One region of the Butyricicoccus sp. AM27-36 genome, then DNA from elsewhere that is predicted to be linked to it. Evidence: predicted binding sites of a transcription regulator. Region 1 holds the regulator's gene; each other region holds the start of a gene.
What was found. Region 1 encodes NrdR, which represses ribonucleotide reductase genes. Its sites were predicted from a motif close to CACNANATNTNGTG; they were not measured.
Positions count from the first base shown of each region.

Region 1 (6,628 bases):
ATACGATAACAATGAGTTCGTTTCCTTCGCTTCTCTGGGCGAGGACGTGAAGGAGCGCACCATTCTGGTCAACGGCGTATCCAAGAGCTACGCGATGACCGGCTGGCGTATCGGCTACAGCGCGTCCAATCCGCAGCTGGCCAAGGTGATGGCGAACTACCTGAGCCACTCCACCTCTGCACCGTCCACCATTTCCCAGCAGGCGGCCATCACCGCACTGACCGGCCCGCAGGAGGATATGCAGGTGATGAAGCAGGCGTTCGAGCAGCGCCGCGACCATCTGGTAGAGCGCATGAACCAGATCGAGGGCGTTTCCTGCATCAAGCCGGAGGGCGCGTTCTATGTTATGATGAACATGAAGGGCTTCCTCGGCAAGACCATGTACGGCAAGGTCATCGAGAGCGCCGAGGACTTCGCGCAGCTGTTCCTTGAGAAGGGTCTGGTTGCGACCGTTCCGTGCACCGCATTTGCTGCGCCGGGCTTCATCCGCTGGAGCTATGCGACCTCGCTCACCGAGATTGACAAGGGTCTCGACCGCCTCGAAGCGTTTATCAAGAACGCGTAAGCATTCGTAATTCCGAGCAGCACTCTGAAAAGGGTGCTGCTTTTTGGTTTCTGCACCGAACCTCTGGGGCACTTGAACCGCGCAGGCGGTGCAGGAAAAAGGGGAGGACGCAAAATCTAACGGCGAAACCGCTGCAAACTTTGTTTATTGCTACAAGATAGCGCAAAACCGGTCGGTTTTGCTTGAAATGACCGGTGCAAAGTGTTAAACTAAAATCGGACTGTTATGGAAGATTAGATACCATCCAAGTCCGTTATTTCGTTATAATTTGGATAAAATACACACCGGAAAGGACGAATAACATGAACAACGTGTACGAAAGCCCGCTTTCCTCGCGCTACGCTTCCCAGGAGATGCTCTACACCTTCTCCTCGGATATGAAGTTCTCCACCTGGCGTCGGCTGTGGCTGTCGCTGGCTAAGGCGGAGCTGGCGCTCGGTCTGCCGATCACGCAGGAGCAGGTGGACGAGATGGCCGCGCACCTGACCGACATCGACTACGATGTGGCCCGTCAGCGCGAGAAGGAGGTACGCCATGACGTTATGGCGCACGTTTACACCTTCGGCAAGGCGGCTCCCAAGGCGGCCGGCATTATCCACCTCGGCGCTACCAGTGCGTATGTCGGCGACAATACCGACATCATCCAGATCCGCGAGGGTCTGCTGCTGGTTCGCAAAAAGCTGGCGACCGTACTGGACAAGCTGGCGCAGTTCGCGGATGCGCACAAGTCCCAGCCGACTCTCGGCTTCACCCACTTCCAGCCCGCACAGCTGACCACGGTCGGCAAGCGCGCTACCCTGTGGATGAACGAGCTGCTGATGGATTTGAATGAGGTAGAATACCGCATCGAAAACCTGCGCATGCTCGGCAGCAAGGGCACGACCGGCACGCAGGCGTCCTTCATGGAGCTGTTTGACGGCGACGAGAGCAAGGTTAAGGAGCTGGAGAAGCGCATTGCCGATGATTTCGGCTTTGCAGGCGTGGTTCCGGTCTCCGGCCAGACCTACTCCCGCAAGATCGACGCGCAGACGCTCGCAACGCTCGCCGGTATCGCAGAATCCGCTTCCAAGTTCGCAACCGACCTGCGTCTGCTGCAGCACCTGAAGGAAGTAGAGGAGCCGTTCGAGAAGAACCAGATCGGCTCGTCCGCCATGCCGTACAAGCGCAACCCGATGCGTTCCGAGCGTATCTGCGCACTGGCGCGCTACGTCATCTGCGACAGCCTGAACCCGGCGTTCACCTCGGCTACCCAGTGGTTCGAGCGCACGCTCGACGACTCCGCGAACAAGCGCATTTCCGTGCCGGAGGCATTCCTTGCCGTTGACGCAATCCTCAACATCATGATCAACGTCGTTTCCGGTCTGGTCGTTTATCCGAAGGTCATCGAGGCGCACGTTATGAACGAGCTGCCGTTCATGGCAACCGAGAACATCATGATGGACGCCGTAAAGCGCGGCGGCAACCGTCAGGACCTGCACGAGCGCATCCGCGAGCACTCCATGGCTGCAGGCAAGCGCATCAAGGAGGAGGGTCTGGAGAACGATATGGTTGACCGCATCGCCGGTGACCCGATGTTCGGCATGACCCGTGAGCAGATCCTCGAGCATCTCGACCCGTCCGCTTACATCGGCCGCTGTCCGTCTCAGGTAGATGAATTCCTGAACGAGTGTGTTCGTCCGGCGATCGCGCCGTACCTGACCGGTGAGGACGTAAAGGTAGAGATCAACCTTTGATTCGTTTCAGATCACAGTCTGAAACGAGATAGGATGTACCGCACACGGCGCGGATACATCTCGGGCGCATATTTGCGCGTCGCACGCGGCACATAAATATGATTACCGGTATAAAAACCGGTGCTAACCTTGCGCGGCATTAAAAAGCCGCGCTGCACAGGTACATGCCCCACGGTTTTTATGAATATCCCGCGCAGCGGGATATTCTATTGCACACGCGCCACAGGCGCGGAATTGTTATACAATATGTGCAGAATGATTGACTTTTTGGCTATTATGCTGTATACTAAATCAGTTGTGTAACAAAAAAATAAAGGAGGCACTTGCAAGTGAAAAAGAGTGTAACTTCCTTTATCGCGGTCATGCTGATCATCATTTTCCTCGGCGTGACGGCGGTAACAGGAGTGTACATTCCGGGCGGCTGGACCATGCCGTTCCGGAACACGGCAACGTCCGACACGTCTGCGACGGATACGAGCGATACCTCGTCTACCGACAGCAGCGCAGACAAGGCGGACAACAAGGCAGACAGCACGGATGCGTCTGCTGACACCTCTGCTGACTCGGCTTCGACCGATTCCGCAGACACGACAGACTCCGGTCTGAAGGCCATCATCCCGAGCGTACTCGATACCGACAACGGTATCCGTCTGGGTCTGGATCTGGTCGGCGGCTCCCGTATCGTATACGAGGCCGAAATCCCGGACGGCTACGACACCAACAACCTGTCCGACGACATGAACTCGGTACAGAAGGTCATTCGTCAGCGTCTGACCGACAAGGGCTTTACCGAGGCTACTGTATCCCTCAGCGGCGAGAACCGCGTAACGGTTGAGATCCCGCAGATCACCAACCCGGAGGAAGCGGTTCAGACCCTGGGCACCACCGCTCAGCTGACCTTCCTCGATGCCGACGGCAAGGAGTGGCTGTCCGGCTCGGACATCAAGAAGGCGTCCTACGGCTACGGCAACCCGACGAACGGCATGTCCGATCAGCACTACGTTGAAGTGCAGTTCACCAGCGAGGGCCGGAAGAAGTTCGCTGAGGCGACCGGCTCCGTTGCTGCCCGCACGGACGGCACCAACATTCTGTATATCATGATGGATAAACAGATCATCTCGTATCCGTCTGTTTCCGAGAAGATCGACAACGACAGCTGTGTTATCACCGGCAACTTCACCCGCGACAGCGCGACCGAGCTGGCAAACCTCATCAACGCAGGTCAGATCCCGTTCTCGCTCAAGCAGGTAGAGCTTCGCTCTGTCGGCCCGCAGCTCGGCGCTGACGCGATGAGCTCCAGCCTGAAGGCAGGTATGATCGGTCTGATCCTCGTTATGCTGTTCATGATCATCATGTACCGCGTTCCGGGCGTTGTTTCCTGCTTCGCTCTGTGCTTCTACATGGTTATCGAGGCGCTGCTGTTCAGCCTGATTCGCGTAAACCTGTCCCTGCCGGGCATTGCAGGTATCATCCTGTCCATCGGTATGGCGGTTGACGCAAACGTCATTATCTTCGAGCGCATCAAGGAGGAAATGGCTGCCGGCAAGACCGTCAAGAGCGCTATCGACTCCGGCTTCAAGCGTGCGTTCACCGCAATTCTGGACTCCAATATCACCACCCTGATCGCGTGCGGCGTGCTGTTCTTCCTTGGCACCGGCACGATCGTCGGCTTCGCTACCACGCTGGGCATCGGTGTTATCGTGTCCATGTTCACCGCGCTGACCATCACCCACTTCCTGCTCAACCGCATGGTTGATTTCCACATCCGCAACCCGAAGGCTTACGGCCTGCGTGAGCGCAAGGAAGAGAAGAAGCATTTCCCGATCCTCAAGAACTTCAAGATCTTTGGCGGTATCTCTGTCGTACTGGTCGCTACCGGCCTTGTCGCACTGATCCTGCTGCCGTTCGGCAAGAACCTGTTCAACCTGAGCATCGACTTTGCCGGCGGTACCGAGATGGAGTTCAACATGCATACCGCTGTTACGCAGGATATCCAGACCGAGGTCAGCGATCTGTTCAAGGACGCAACCGGCGTGGACGCATCCTCTGTAACCTCCTCCGGTGACGGCAACGAGGACGTGCTGATCCGCTCCACCTCGATCGATTCCGAGCAGCGTGCTGCCGTGATCGACAAGATGCTGGAGAAGTACAGCCTTGCCGATACCGATATCCTCAACAACAACGACGTATCCGCTTCTGTCGGCAGCGACCTGCAGCGTTCGGCATTCCTCTGCTCGATCCTTGCAATCCTGCTGATGCTGGTGTACATCACCTTCCGCTTCGAGCTGACCAGTGGTCTGGCTGCGATCTGCTGCCTGGTTCACGACCTGCTCGTTATGCTGAGCGTTTACGTTCTGCTGCAGATTCCGCTCGACAGCAACTTCATCGCTGCTGCACTGACCATCCTCGGCTACTCCATCAACGCGTCCATCATCGTATTCGACCGCGTTCGTGAGAACCTGCGCACCGCGCGCAAGGAGCCGTTTGAGGTCATCGGCGAGAAGAGCATCTGGCAGACCATGGGCCGTACCATCAACACCACCCTTACCACGCTGTTCACCATCGGCATGGTATACATCCTCGGTGTTCCGTCGCTCAAGCAGTTCACCCTGCCGCTGATCGTCGGTATCCTGGCCGGCGGCTGGTCGTCCGTTATGCTGTCTACCGGTCTGTGGGGCTTCTTCCGTAAGAAGTTCCGCCGCCGTCGCAAGATCTAACGACTATCGAAAAGGCACCCGTTCGGGTGCCTTTTTTGCGTTTGTTTATCGGCGCAGGGTGACCGGTGCAGAGAAAGAAGCCGCTCGGATAGGGCAGTGCAGGAAAAGGTGCCGCTTTATCACAATAAAAAATTGACTTAACAGCACTCCGCGTAGTATAATAACAGCAGGCAGCTAACAAACCACGCGCGTGAAGCGGTGTTCACAAGGGGGAAGTACGATGAAGTGCCCATTTTGCAGCTTTGAAGACAGCAAGGTCGTGGACTCCCGTCCGACGGACGAGGGTACCAGCATCCGCCGCCGGCGTGAATGTCTCCACTGCGGAAAACGCTTTACCACCTACGAGACGGTGGAGCGCATGCCGCTTATGCTGATCAAGCGCGATGGCACCCGGCAGGCGTACGACCGCCAGAAGCTGCTCAACGGTCTGGTGAAGGCGTGCGAGAAACGCCCGGTTTCGCTGATGCAGCTGGAACAGATCGTCGATCACGTCGAGCAGAAGCTGTTCGGCTCGCTCGAAAGCGAGGTCTCCAGCAAGGTCATCGGTGAGCTTGTCATGGAGCAGCTGCGTAAGGTTGATGAGGTCGCGTATGTGCGGTTTGCCTCGGTCTACCGCCAGTTTAAGGACATCAACACCTTTATGGAAGAGCTGAATACGCTCCTCAAAGATAAATAATTCGGCGGGTATGGCGCAGGCTGTACCCGTTTTTTCATATCGAAAGGAAGATGGATTTATGGACGAACGGCTGCAGAAACAGCTGAATTTCATTCTCGAGATCGACAAGGAGAAGAACATTTTCCGGCAGACGCATCTCTCCGGCCACGGCCGCCGCGAGAACGACGCCGAGCACGCATGGCACATGGCTATCATGGCGTACCTGCTGCAGGAATATTCCAACGAGCCGGTGGATGTGGCGCGCGTCATGCTCATGTGCCTGCTGCACGATGTGGTGGAGATTGACGCAGGCGACACCTACGCCTACGACACCGACGGTCTGAAGACGCAGAAGGCGCGCGAGGACGCGGCAAAGCAGCGCATTTATTCGCTCCTGCCGGACGACCAGAAACGCGGGCTGATGGCTGTTTTTGACGAATTTGAGGCCGACGAGACCGCCGAGGCGCACTTTGCCCACGCGATGGACAATCTGCAGCCGCTTCTGCTCAACAACAGCAACGGCGGCAGCGACTGGGCTGACCACGATGTGACCGCCAAGCAGGTCTACGGCCGCCAGAGCCGCACGGAGAAAGGCTCGGCGTACCTGTATGAGCTGACGGACAAAATCCTGCAGGCGAACATCAAAAAGGGTGCGCTCAAAGAAAAGTAAGAAAAAAGGCAATACCGCATAATTGAACAAGAGCGATTTACGAGTAAATTTTGCGCACTGACTAGGCGCGGTTTTGCGGTAATACTTTGTGTATTGCCGTGAAAGCACAACGACGTCAGGGCACAAAATTTCCGTAAAGCGCCGCAGCTTTAATTGTGCGGTGTTGCCTAAAGAAAAATTTCGACCGAGTTGACCATTCGTGGTCAATTTTCCCCTCTGAACGGCGTATGGGTGCAGGCACTTATGCGAAGCAAGGAGGTGAAAACGTGTCAGCTGAGATCATCATTG
Region 1 covers NZ_QUJR01000004.1:31,292-37,919, reverse strand. The annotation lists gene DW724_RS06740 (pyridoxal phosphate-dependent aminotransferase) at 1-565, shown strand, start outside; gene purB (adenylosuccinate lyase) at 868-2,298, shown strand; gene secD (protein translocase subunit SecD) at 2,628-5,015, shown strand; gene nrdR (transcriptional regulator NrdR) at 5,236-5,691, shown strand; gene DW724_RS06720 (HD domain-containing protein) at 5,750-6,340, shown strand; gene DW724_RS06715 (hypothetical protein) at 6,607-6,628, shown strand, end outside.

Region 2 (6,628 bases), on a different contig from region 1:
AGGCCATCGCCGTTGAGCATATCGTCCTTGGTTATATTGTGATACTGCATTCGTGTTACATACTCTTTCTTTCAGCAATTTCGGCCATCTTGGCATCGTTCAGGCGCGTATCGCCCTTCACGCGAGAGTAGGAAAGATAGCCGTTCATTCTCTCGATTTTGGTAAGGTTGCGGCTGCCGCACTTCGGGCAGACATCCATGGACAGCTCCTCATGACCGCAGTCATCGCAGTACGCGAGTGAAAGATTGACACCCTCATAGAAGCCCTTTGCCATGGCGCGGCGCACCAGAGAGCGAATTGCCTCATGGTTGTAGTCAATCGGGTACTTGACGTACTGGATCTTGCCGCCGTTGCACAGATTCCAGAAACGACCCTCAAGATCCTGCTTCTGAATCGGTGTCAGGTCCTCGGTAACGTGGCAGTGGAAGCTGTTGGAGACATACGGACGATCGGAAACACCCTCGATGATGCCGTATTTCTTGCGGAACTGCTCGACCTGCAAACCGCACAGACTCTCTGCCGGTGTACCGTAGATAGCATACAAATTGCCGTCCTCGTTCTTGAACTGCTCGACTTTATCGTTGATATACTGCAGTGTTTCGAGGGCAAACTGACCGTCCTCGGCAAGCGATTTGCCGTTATACAGCTCCTGCAGCTCGTTGAGTGCAGTAATGCCGAACGATGCGGTAGCGGTTTTCATGATCGGCTTGATCTTGTCCGACGGCTTGAGATGTCCGCCGTAGAAGCCGCCCTCGCAGTACGCCAGCGGATTGGTAGATGCACGCATCTCCCCCAGGTACGCATAGGTGCGGATATGCAGCTTGCGGATAAGCTCCAGATAGTAGTCCAGCACCTCGCGGAACGGACGGCTCTCCTGCTGTGCCTTGGCATAGATCATCGGCAGGTGCAGCGATACCGCGCCAATGTTCCAACGGCCAACAAATACCGGCTTGTCGCTCTCATCAGCGGGCTTCATGCCTCCGCGCTCGTACCACGGAGACAGGAACGCGCGGCAGCCCATCGGACTGATGATCGCGCCGTACTTCTTATACATGCTCGGCACATAGCCTTCACCGGTCAGCGACAGCCAGTCCGGATACATCGCACGGGACGAGCACAGGATACCGGCTTCAAATACATCCTCAAGCAGCTTGCCGGGACCGTGCAGGTTCTCATCGTACAGGAATACGATCTTCGGGAACAGGACCGGCTTTTTCTGGCCTTTTTTGCCCTGCCCCTTGCGGCGTACATTCAGCATGGTAATGGAGGCCAGCTTGGCAAAACGACCGGTGCCGGTTCCCATTGTCATGGTGATGAACGGATAGTCGCCGCGGCTGGATGCTACCGTGTTGAACTTGTACTCCCAGCCCTGAAAGCCCTGCTCAAAGTCGTTGAGAATGTCTGCCATAACTTCCTTCTCGACCGTGTCAGCATCCAGTCCCAGACGAGTATACTTCTCGGTCAGCATTTTGTAGCTGCGCTCGGCATACGGCTCGAGCAGCAGATCGACCGACGGCACGGTAAAGCCGCCGTACTGCTGGCTTGCAGCGGAAAGCACGATATCACCGATCACGTCAAATGCAACATTAAGTGTTTTTGGCTCGTTGTACCACAGATTGCCCATCTCAAAGCCGTCCTTGAGGACACTCGCTACATCAAACAGGCAGCAGTTCATGGTATCGCGGCGTGCCGACATATCGTGGACGTAAATGTAGCCGTCCCGACAGGCCTGCAGTTCCTCGGTGTTCATAAAGAACTTCTGGTACAGCTCCTTGTTGAGCTGATTGAAGATCAGGCTGCGCTTAGTGGAGACCAGCGCAGAATCCGTGTTGGAATTTTCCTTATCGCCGATATACATGATAGACTGGCTTTTCTGGTATACGCTGTCCAGCATGCCGACAAAATCCTGCTTATAGTTGCGGTAGTCGCGGTAGCTTTTGGCAACCTCCGGCTGCACCGACTCAAGTGCAGACTCAACGATGTTGTGCATTTGCCAGATCTGAATCTCGGTCATGTGATGGTCACGGATATAACCCTCGACATGATTGCAGATCGACTTCAACTCATCCTCTGTAAAGTTGTAGAGGACACGGTTTGCCGACTTATTGACGGCGATAACAACCTTCTGGATGTTAAACGGTTCTTTGGTGTGATCCTTTTTGACAACTCGAACCATGTGTTGTTCTTCCTCTCTAAATTTCATACGTTCATCATTATATCATATTGTCCGATAAAAAGCGAACAAAAAAGCACTGCTGTTTACAGGCAAAGCGTAAAAGTGCATACCCATATATCATGTGCCGCTATTGCATTGTACCATACAAGATATAGATTTGGAAGGATAAAATTCGACAAAAATATCATACATATTTTTGCGAAAATAATTCTTTGCACAAAATCGTCGGTTTTGCTTGCGGGTCTGCCGACTATCCTCTATAATAGATGTAGCGATCCTGACAGTAAGCCTCTGCGTCCGCAGATTCTGCATGAAAGGAGCCGTCCATATCGTATTGCAGCGTTTCTTGCACGGAAGCGCCGTTTATATCTGTATCGGACTGCGTCTTTCAGAGGACGCAGTTATTTTTTATTCCGAGGTGTTTTTATGCAAACAAGAGTTGCCGTCATGGGAATCGTGGTAGAGAACACGGATTCTGTGGAACGGCTCAATACCCTGCTGCATGAGTACGGCAGCTATATCATCGGGCGCATGGGTATTCCCTATCGAGCGCGCAATATCAACATTGTGTCCATCGCCATTGATGCGCCGCAGGATGTGATTTCAGCTTTGTCCGGCAAAATCGGCAATCTGGACGGCATCAGCGTCAAGACCGCGTACTCCAATGTGCAGAGCGATGAATAAGGAGAAGCAGCTCATTGACCGGCTGGAAGCGCAGCACAGCCTGTCAATAGAGGAATACGAATATCTAATCGAAAACCAGAGCGATGAACTGGCAGCCTATGCCGCAGAGAAAGCGTTTGCCTTACGAAAGCAGGTATACGGTACGGATGTGTACATTCGCGGACTGATCGAAATCGGCAATATCTGCCGCAACGACTGCTATTACTGCGGTATCCGGCGTTCCAATCCTGCGTGTGACCGCTATCGACTGACCGAGGCGCAGATACTGGACTGTGCCCGGGAAGGTTATGCGCTCGGCTTCCGCACTTTTGTCATGCAGGGCGGCGAGGACAGCGCATTCTCAGTCGATGTGGTTTGCCATCTGGTACGACAGATCAAAGCCGAGTTTCCGGACTGTGCAGTAACGCTGTCGCTCGGAGAGTTCCCTCGTGAAGCCTATCAGGCGATGTTCGACGCAGGCGCGGACCGTTATCTGCTCCGTCACGAAACCGCCGATAAGGCGCATTATGAAAAGCTGCATCCGTCCTCCATGTTGTTCGACAACCGTATGCGCTGCCTGCACGATTTGAAGGACATCGGCTACCAGACCGGCTGTGGCTTTATGGTCGGCTCGCCGTATCAGACGGCGCGGACACTCGCTGAGGACTTAAAGTTCATCGAAGAATTTCGGCCGGAGATGTGCGGTATCGGCCCGTTTATTCCGCAGAAAGACACACCGTTCCGCGATTTTCCGGCAGGAACGTGCGAGCAGACGGTGTATCTGCTGTCACTGCTGCGGCTGATCCAGCCGAATTTGCTGCTGCCCGCCACAACGGCGCTCGGCACCATCCGACCGGACGGCCGCGAGCGCGGACTACAGGCTGGTGCAAACGTAGTGATGCCCAATCTGTCTCCGCTTGGGGTGCGAAAAAAATATGCACTGTACGACGGCAAACTATGCACCGGCGAGGAGGCTGCACAGTGCATCGGCTGCCTGTCGCGCCGTGTGGCGTCGGTCGGCTGCCGGATTGTTACCGCACGCGGAGATATTATCCGATAAGTGATACATTTTAAGGGACTCTGACGGAAAGAGTAATCTTCTGACCGCAAGATAAGAAAGGAAAACGAAAAAAATGGCTCAGTACAACCCGAAATCACTCCATGCAGAGGAGTTTATCAACCATGAGGAAATCCTTGAAACGCTGAAATACGCCGAGGAGAACAAGCACAACATCGAGCTGATTGACAGCATTCTGGAAAAGGCCCGTCCGCAGAAGACCGCCACCGGCGTACACTGTGCCGGTCTGACGCATCGCGAAGCCTCCGTGCTGCTGGCCTGCGATATTCCCGAAAAGATCGAGCAGATGTATCAGCTGGCCGAGGAGATCAAGCTGGCGTTCTACGGCAACCGTATTGTTATGTTTGCGCCGCTGTATCTGTCGAATTACTGCGTGAACGGCTGCGTTTACTGTCCGTATCACGCAAAAAACCGCCATATCACTCGCAAAAAGCTGACGCAGGAAGAGGTTGCCCGCGAGGTTATCGCACTGCAGGATATGGGTCACAAGCGCCTTGCCATCGAGGCCGGTGAGGACCCGGTCAACAACCCGATCGAGTACATTCTCGAGTGCATCAACACCATTTACTCCATCAAGCATAAAAACGGTGCAATTCGACGTGTCAACGTCAACATTGCGGCGACCACAGTCGAGAACTACCGCAAGCTGAAGGACGCCGGCATCGGCACTTACATTCTGTTCCAGGAGACCTATCACAAGCAGAGCTACCTCAAGCTGCATCCGGCAGGTCCGAAGCACGATTACGACTACCACACCGAAGCAATGGATCGCGCGATGGACGGCGGTATCGACGACGTTGGTCTGGGTGTTCTGTTCGGTCTGGAAATGTACAAGTACGAGTTCGCCGGTCTGCTCATGCACGCCGAGCATCTGGAGGCTGTACACGGCGTTGGCCCGCATACTATCAGCGTGCCGCGTATCAAGCGCGCGGACGATATTGACCCGGATGTATTCGACAACGGCCTGAGCGACGAGCTGTTCGCAAAGGTTATCGCGTGCATTCGCATTGCCGTGCCGTACACCGGCATGATCATCTCCACCCGCGAGAGCCAGCAGGTGCGTGAGAAGGCACTTGGTCTGGGTATTTCGCAGATCAGCGGTGCTTCCCGTACCTCGGTCGGCGGCTACGAGGAAGAGGAGCGTCCGCACGACTCTGAGCAGTTTGATGTATCCGATCAGCGCTCGCTCGATGAGGTTGTTCACTGGCTCATGCAGCTTGGGTTTATTCCGTCGTTCTGCACCGCCTGCTACCGCGAGGGGCGCACCGGTGACCGTTTTATGAGTCTGTGCAAGAGCGGTCAGATTCTCAACTGCTGCCACCCGAACGCATTGATGACGCTTGCCGAGTATCTGGTTGATTACGCCAGCGAGGACACCAGGCGAGTCGGCATGGAGCTGATTCGGGAGGAACTTAAAAAAATCCCGCGCGATAAGGTACGCGAAATTGCAGCCGAGCATATCAAGGATATCTGCAGCTCCAACCGCCGTGATTTCCGCTTCTAAGGAGGGTTTCCTATGGGACTGAACGCACAGCCCTCCGGCGAGCGCGTACACATCGGCTTTTTCGGTCTGCGCAATGCGGGTAAATCCAGCGTGGTAAACCGCGTGACCGGACAAACACTGTCCATTGTTTCCGATGTCAAGGGCACAACCACAGATCCGGTGCAGAAGGCGATGGAATTGCTCCCTATCGGTCCGGTGGTTATCATCGACACACCGGGCATTGACGATGAGGGCGCGCTCGGCGCGGAGCGTGTCCGCCGGGCACTGCGCGTGCTGGGAAAGACGGATATTGCGGTTCTTGTCACGGACAGCACGCGTGGTTTGCAGCCTGCAGAGCAGGAACTGCTCGAATTGTTCCGCAAGCGGGAGATTCCGTTTATAATTGCACATAACAAGACAGATTTGACATCCGCACCGACTGCTGTACCGGAAAACGAGATTTACGTCAGCGCAGCAGCCGACAGCAATATCCGTGAACTCAAGGAACTGATCGCACGAGCCGTCAAGCCGACCGAGCCGAAAAAACGTCTGGTAGCTGACCTGCTTGCGCCGAATGACACAGTCGTACTGGTCGTGCCGATCGACTCAGCCGCACCGAAAGGCCGGCTGATCCTGCCGCAGCAGCAGACCATCCGCGATATTCTGGAAGCAGGTGCGATTTCACTTGTCACCCGCGAAACCGAGTTGACCCGCACGCTGGAATCCCTGCGGGAGCCGCCGCAGCTGGTTATCACGGACTCGCAGGCGTTCGGCATTGTGGACAAGCTGGTGCCGAAAAATGTTCTTCTGACCTCGTTCTCCATCCTGTTTGCCCGATACAAAGGCAATCTGCGGCAGGCGATTCTCGGTGCTGCACAGCTGAATTTCTTGCAGGATGGCGATACTGTGCTCATCTCCGAAGGCTGCACGCATCACCGCCAGTGCGGTGATATCGGCACGGAAAAACTGCCGAACTGGATTCGCAGGTTTACCGGCAAGGATGTGCAGTTCTCATTTACCGCGGGCAATGAGTTTCCCGAGGACGTGAGCAAGTACGCGCTTGTCGTGCACTGCGGCGGCTGTATGCTGAACGAGCGGGAAATGCAGTATCGTCTGCGGCACAGCGCCGAGCGGAATGTGCCGATGACCAACTATGGAATTGCCATCGCGCATATGCACGGCATTCTCGATCGTGCACTTGCTCCGTTCCCCGATCTGCATCAGGCAT
Region 2 covers NZ_QUJR01000005.1:163,476-170,103, reverse strand. The annotation lists gene nrdG (anaerobic ribonucleoside-triphosphate reductase activating protein) at 1-50, opposite strand, end outside; gene nrdD (anaerobic ribonucleoside-triphosphate reductase) at 56-2,176, opposite strand; gene DW724_RS08670 (TM1266 family iron-only hydrogenase system putative regulator) at 2,603-2,860, shown strand; gene hydE ([FeFe] hydrogenase H-cluster radical SAM maturase HydE) at 2,853-3,899, shown strand; gene hydG ([FeFe] hydrogenase H-cluster radical SAM maturase HydG) at 3,973-5,421, shown strand; gene hydF ([FeFe] hydrogenase H-cluster maturation GTPase HydF) at 5,434-6,628, shown strand, end outside.
Region 2: the regulator NrdR is predicted to act here: its motif matches at 2,320-2,333, upstream of nrdD (anaerobic ribonucleoside-triphosphate reductase).

Region 3 (6,628 bases), on a different contig from region 1:
TACCCCGAATACGCCATCAGGTGCTTGCCCTTGCGCTTCAGCTCCACCGCAAGATAATACAGCGGCTCCGCCTTACAAAACGGCTCGCCACCCGAGAACGTCACACCCTTGATGAACGGATTGCGGCACATATCCTTCAGCAGCGTGTCCAGCTCAATATCCTGCCCGCCCTCAAAGTCGTGCGTCTGCGGATTGTGGCAGCCCGGACAGCCATGCGGACAGCCCTGCACAAACAGCGTATAGCGGAAGCCGGGGCCGTCCACAATGGACTCCCCGACTGTACCTGCAATGCGAATTTTACCTTCCATCAGGCGGTGTGCTCCTGACGCATGGAGCAGCAGCTCGGAACACTGTGCTTTACGCGGTCGTGCTCCTCCGCGCGCTTGCCGTTGTTGAAGCGGTCGAGCGTACCTACCAGATAACCCGTAATGCGGCGGATACGTTCAAATCCTACACCTTCACCAATCATCGGCTCCTGTGCAGCGATATTCTTAGTTTCCATGATAGAATTCTCCCTTTCCTGTCACTTTTTGACGATTTTCAATGTATTCGGCTGACGGTCGGCTTCTTCGGCAGGGTCGCCGTGATAGCCGATCGTGGTGCTGTTGTAATTTTTATATAGTCCCAGCTTCTGCAGCTTGGACAGCGGAACGCCTTCGCCCTCTCGGCGGCCGCAGCGCGGACATACTTCGCCAATAATGCCGGTATAGCCGCAGACCGGATCGCGGTCGATCGGGTGGTTGATCGCACCGTAGCCGATGCCGGCTTCCTTCATCGCCCGAACGACAGCCTCAAACGCTTCGAGGTTCTGCGTCGGGTCGCCGTCCAGCTCAATGTAGCTGATATGACCGCCGTTGGTCAGCTCGTGATACGGCGCCTCGCGGGCGATCTTCTCAAACGCCGAAATCGGATAGTAAACCGGCACATGGAAGGAGTTGGTGTAGTAATCACGGTCGGTAACGCCCGGAATCTTGCCGTATTTCTCACGGTCGATCTTGACAAATCGGCCGGACAGACCCTCTGCCGGGGTAGCGATCAGCGAGAAGTTGAGGTGGTATTTCTCGGTTGCCTCGTCCATGCGCTGACGCATGTGACCAACGATTTCCAGACCAAGGTTCTGCGCCTCGTCGCTCTCGCCGTGGTGTACGCCGATGAGCGCCTTGAGGCACTCCGCCAGACCGATGAAACCGAGCGTCAGTGTGCCGTGCTTAAGCACCTCGCCAACCTCGTCATCCGGACCCAGCTTTTCGGAATCCATCCATACGCCCTCGCCCATCAGGAACGGGTAGTTGCGCACGCGCTTGCCGCACTGGATGCGGAAACGGTCGAGCAGCTGGTCGATTACGAGGTCGATCTTGCGGTCGAGGTCCTCAAAGAACCAGTCCAGATCGCCGTGGCTGCGGATTGCAATGCGCGGCAGGTTGACCGACGTGAACGACAGGTTGCCGCGGCCGTAGGTGATCTCACGGGTCGGATCGCACACATTGGACATAACACGCGTGCGGCAACCCATGTAGCCGACCTCGGTCTCCGGATGACCCGGCTTGTAATACTGCAGGTTAAACGGCGCATCGAGGAACGAGAAATTCGGGAACATACGCTTCGCGGAAACGCGGCATGCCAGCTTGAACAGGTCGTAGTTCGGGTCGCCCTCGTTGTAGTTGACGCCTTCCTTGACCTTGAAAATGTGGATCGGGAAAATCGGGGTCTCACCGTTGCCCAGACCGGCCTCGGTCGCAAGCAGCAGCTGCTCCATGACCAGACGGCCCTCCGGAGAGGTATCCGTGCCGTAGTTGAGCGACGAGAACGGAATCTGTGCACCTGCACGCGAGTGCATAGTGTTCAGATTGTGAACCAGCGCTTCCATCGCCTGATAGGTGCCCTTGCGGGTCTCCTTATCCGCGTACTTGCGAGCAAACTTCATGCACTTTGCAACCGTCTTTTCGTCAAGCGTCTCGGAAAGTGCCTTAGCCATCGCCTCGTCATAGCCGTTGCCGCCTGCCAGACAAGCCCACTTGCCGGTCTCCTGCTCGACACGCTCGGTCAGCGCACGCGCATCTACCTCGTTGTTGTCGTCCTCGCCGAACACCTCGAGGGCCTTGGCGAGATTGTCGCGGAACAGCTTGCGGAAGGTCTTGCGCACACCCGGCGCCATCGAGTAATCGAAGTTCGGCACGCTCTGACCGCCATGCTGGTCATTCTGATTAGACTGGATAGCAATGCATGCCAGCGCAGAGTACGAACGGATGTCGTTCGGCTCGCGCAGGAAGCCGTGGCCGGTGGAAAAACCGTCGCGGAACAGCTTCAGCAGGTCAATCTGACAGCAGGTGGTGGTCAGCGTCAGAAAATCCAGATCGTGGATGTGGATATCACCCTCGCGGTGTGCCTTGGCGTGTGCCGGATCGAGGATGAACATCTCGTAGAACTGCTTGGCACCCTCGGAGCCGTACTTGAGCATGGTTCCCATCGCGGTATCACCGTCGATATTGGCGTTCTCGCGCTTGACGTCGTTCTCGAGCGAGGACTTGAACGTCAGATCCTCGTACACCTTCATCAGACGGGTGTTCATCTCACGCACGCGGGTGCGCTCGTTGCGGTACAGGATGTACTTCTTGGCCGTGCGGGCATGTCCGCTTTCGATCAGAACCTTCTCAACAGTGTCCTGCACCTGTTCAACGGTGGGAGTTTCGGTTCCAGCAGTCTCCTCCAGCGTTTTTTCGACCTGCTCTGCCAGCTCCTGCGCCATATCGTGGTCCTGGCCGCCGGAGGCCTGTGCTGCGCCGAAAATTGCATTTGTGATCTTGTCGATCTCAAAGGGAGCCATGCGCCCGTCCCGCTTGACGATCTGCTGAATCATAAAGAAAAATCCCTCTCTCATACAAAAACCGCCTAACGGCGATTTCTTGATTATTTACTAAATTATGTAGTGGTGCATTCAATATCGCACAACATCTTGTGTCTGCTTATCTCTTGCTTATATATTCTACCGCCGAAACACCGCCCTGTCAAGGCGCTAAATTCTTTTTGGCACATTTGCAAGAAAAGCACTATTTTTATTGGAGCATTCTCTAAACTTTTCCTCTTGACTCGAAAAATTTATCAAAAAAGCGCGACAAATTCCACAAAGTTTCTCCTTTATTTTCTCTGTGGTAATTTCTCCCGCAAAAAAGCGGATACACTATATATGGTATCCGTTCTATTCCCCATCGCAAGACGAAAAAAGAACCCCGGAACAGGATTCCGAGGTTCTTTGGTTTCGATCAGAAAATGATCTTATGCCTTGCCGTTGCAGCCCAGAACATTGATCAGCTTGTGGGTAACCATGTCCTTGACAGCCTGACGAGCCGGCTTCAGGTACTGGCGCGGGTCGAAGTGATCCGGATGCTCAGCGAAGTGCTCGCGGATAGAAGCGGTGATAGCCAGACGAATATCGGAGTCGATATTGATCTTGCAGACGGACAGCTGTGCAGCGTGACGCAGCTCTTCCTCCGGAATGCCGATTGCATCCGGCATCTTGCCGCCGAACTTGTTGATCTTGTCAACAAACTCACGCGGTACAGAAGAGGAACCGTGCAGTACGATCGGGAAGCCCGGCAGACGCTTGGAAACTTCCTCGAGTACGTCGAAACGCAGCGGAGGCGGAACCAGAATGCCCTGCTCGTTGCGGGTGCACTGATCCGGGGTGAACTTGTAAGCGCCGTGAGAGGTGCCGATTGCGATAGCCAGAGAGTCACAGCCGGTGCGGGTTACGAACTCCTCAACCTCTTCCGGATGGGTGTAGGAGGAATCCTCAGCGGAAACCTTAACGTCATCCTCTACGCCAGCCAGGGTGCCGAGCTCAGCCTCGACAACAACGCCGTGAGCGTGAGCGTACTCTACGACCTTCTTGGTCTCCTCGACGTTCTCGTCGAACGGACGGGAGGAGCAGTCGATCATAACGGAGGTGAATCCGCCGTCGATGCAGGCCTTGCAGGTCTCGAAGTCCGGGCCGTGGTCCAGATGCAGAGCGATCGGAATGTCCGGGCACTCCTTAACAGCAGCCTCTACCATCTTAACGAGGTAGGTGTGGTTTGCGTAAGCGCGTGCGCCCTTGGATACCTGCAGGACTACCGGAGCGTGCTGCTCCTGGCAAGCCTCGGTGATACCCTGAACGATCTCCATGTTGTTCACGTTGAAAGCGCCAACAGCGTAGCCGCCGTCGTAAGCCTTCTTGAACATCTCAGTAGTAGTAACTAAAGGCATGGGAATACTTCCTTTCTGATAAAAACTGAATCTTAAAAATTCTGCTTTTATTCTATCAGTTAAGCATGCTAAAATCAAGTCCATATCCAAAAAATCCTGTCATTTTTTCGCCGAATTCCTGCGGCAACTTTGCCAAAATTGCCAAACCTGCCGAAAACGCAGGATTTTCATTGATTTTTTTCATATTATATGATACTCTTTATGAGTAAGAAAATGCATGGCACAGCTCTGCGTTTTAATTTGCTTAGGAGGTTTTATCAATGAGTGAACTGAAAGGCGCTTGCGTCATCGGTCAGTCGGGCGGCCCGACTTCCGTAATCAACTCTTCTGTTCTGGGTGCGCTGGAGGCAGCACTGGACAATCCGTCCATCACCCGCGTATTCGGCATGGCACACGGCATCAAGGGCCTGCTGAACGACGACCTGTATGATATCGACAAGGAAGACCGCGACGAGCTGGCTCTTCTGCGCTACACCCCGTCCTCTGCACTGGGCTCCTGCCGCTACAAGCTGGCTGATCCGGATGTTGATGACACCGATTACAAGCGCATCCTCGAGATCTTCAAGAAGTACGACATCCGTTACTTCTTCTACAACGGCGGCAACGACTCCATGGATACCTGCAACAAGGTTTCCAAGTATATGATGAAGTCCGGCTACGAGTGCCGCGTAATGGGCATTCCGAAGACCATCGACAATGACCTGTTCGGCACCGACCACTGCCCGGGCTTTGCTTCCGCTGCTAAGTATATCGCTACTTCCTGCATGGAGATCTATCAGGACGCTCGCGTATACGACACCGGCATGGTCTGCATCGTAGAGATCATGGGCCGTCACGCTGGCTGGCTGGCCGGTGCTGCCGGTCTGGCTACCGCTATGGGCGCTGGCCCGGATCTGGTTTACCTGCCGGAGACCGACTTCGACATGAAGAAGTTCCTGGCTGACGTAAAGCGCATCTATGACGAGAAGGGCAACTGCCTGGTAGCTGTTTCCGAGGGTATCCACTACGCTGACGGCTCCTTCGTATCCGAGGCTAAGACCTCTGCTACCGACGGCTTCGGCCATGCACAGCTCGGCGGTCTGGCTTCCATGCTGGCTGACACCGTTAAGAACGAGCTGGACTGCAAGGTTCGCGGCATCGAGCTGAGCCTGCTGCAGCGCTGCGCTGCTCACTGCGCTTCCAAGACCGACGTTGACGAGTCCTATATGTCCGGCAAGGCTGCTGTTGAGAACGCAGTTGCAGGCAAGACCGACTACATGCCGGGCTTCAAGTGCACCCGTGACGAGAACGGCTACAAGTGCGAGATCGAGCTGCTGCCGCTCTCCGAGGTTGCCAACACCGAGAAGAAGGTTCCGCGCGAGTGGATCAACGAGGAAGGCAACGGCGTAACGCAGGAGTTCGTTGACTACGCTCTGCCGCTCATCAACGGCGAGAACGTTGGCCCGAAGGTATCCGGTCTGCCGCGCTTCGCTAACCTGAAGAAGATCAAGGCTGAGGCTTGATTTTCCGCGCAAACTGAATATTCTGCGCCTTGCGGCGTGTGAACGCAAAAACGGGTAGAGCCGCAAGGCTCTGCCCGTTTGCTTTTTAAGAGGAATTTCCTGTATGAATCTTTTTCGATCCAAGAAAAATCTGCTGCTGCTTGCGGCTTCCGTCATCGTCTGGCTGGGCACCTGCCTGCTCGCCACGCACTGGAACACCGTGTATGACGGTGCCGTCGGCGGCTTCCCCGCCTATCTGTGGGTATTTGCGCCGGTTGCGCTCATCTTCAACATTTTTATGAACAGCAGACCCAGTAATCCCGACGGCAGGGACCACAGCCGCTGGGCACAGGCGCTGCTCGTCTTTCTGGTGGCGCTGATGCTGTTTATTGCCCTGCTGTCCGGCATGAACCCGCTGTATGAGATCAGCTTCTGGTGGATTGCGGCGCTGATCGTGCTGTCCTTCATCGGCCTGCTGATCGGCAAGTGCATGAACCACCCTCTGCAGGAGGCTTCGCTGCGGCAGTCCGCCTATACCATCTTCCTGCTGTACCTGTCCTACGCCATCGCGCAGCTCGGCATGATCGCCGTGCTGCATCCGGTGTCCGTTGACGAAATTATCCGCACCGGACAAGCGGCTGGCGGTGCAAGCGGTGAATATGTCGGCCGCCTGACCAGCGATACCGCAGAGCACCCCCTCGGCGTGTATTTCTTCACCAGCGTGGATAAATCGCAGTGGTACTACTACGATGTGCTGACCGGCGAAGCCGCTGCCGATTATCACAGTTCCTACGAACCCGCTTAACAAATCGAGGTGCTCTTATGCTTGAAATCATCAAGGACCCGACCTTTGCCGAGCGCAATATTCCGCTCGGTATCCTCGAAGTCACCTATCCCGACCGTTC
Region 3 covers NZ_QUJR01000001.1:425,048-431,675, reverse strand. The annotation lists gene nrdG (anaerobic ribonucleoside-triphosphate reductase activating protein) at 1-308, opposite strand, end outside; partial or broken gene nrdD (anaerobic ribonucleoside-triphosphate reductase) at 308-448, opposite strand; gene DW724_RS02010 (anaerobic ribonucleoside triphosphate reductase) at 524-2,857, opposite strand; gene fba (class II fructose-1,6-bisphosphate aldolase) at 3,274-4,242, opposite strand; gene DW724_RS16210 (hypothetical protein) at 4,298-4,426, opposite strand; gene DW724_RS02000 (6-phosphofructokinase) at 4,503-5,744, shown strand; gene DW724_RS01995 (hypothetical protein) at 5,848-6,528, shown strand; gene DW724_RS01990 (hypothetical protein) at 6,546-6,628, shown strand, end outside.
Region 3: the regulator NrdR is predicted to act here: its motif matches at 2,945-2,958, upstream of DW724_RS02010 (anaerobic ribonucleoside triphosphate reductase).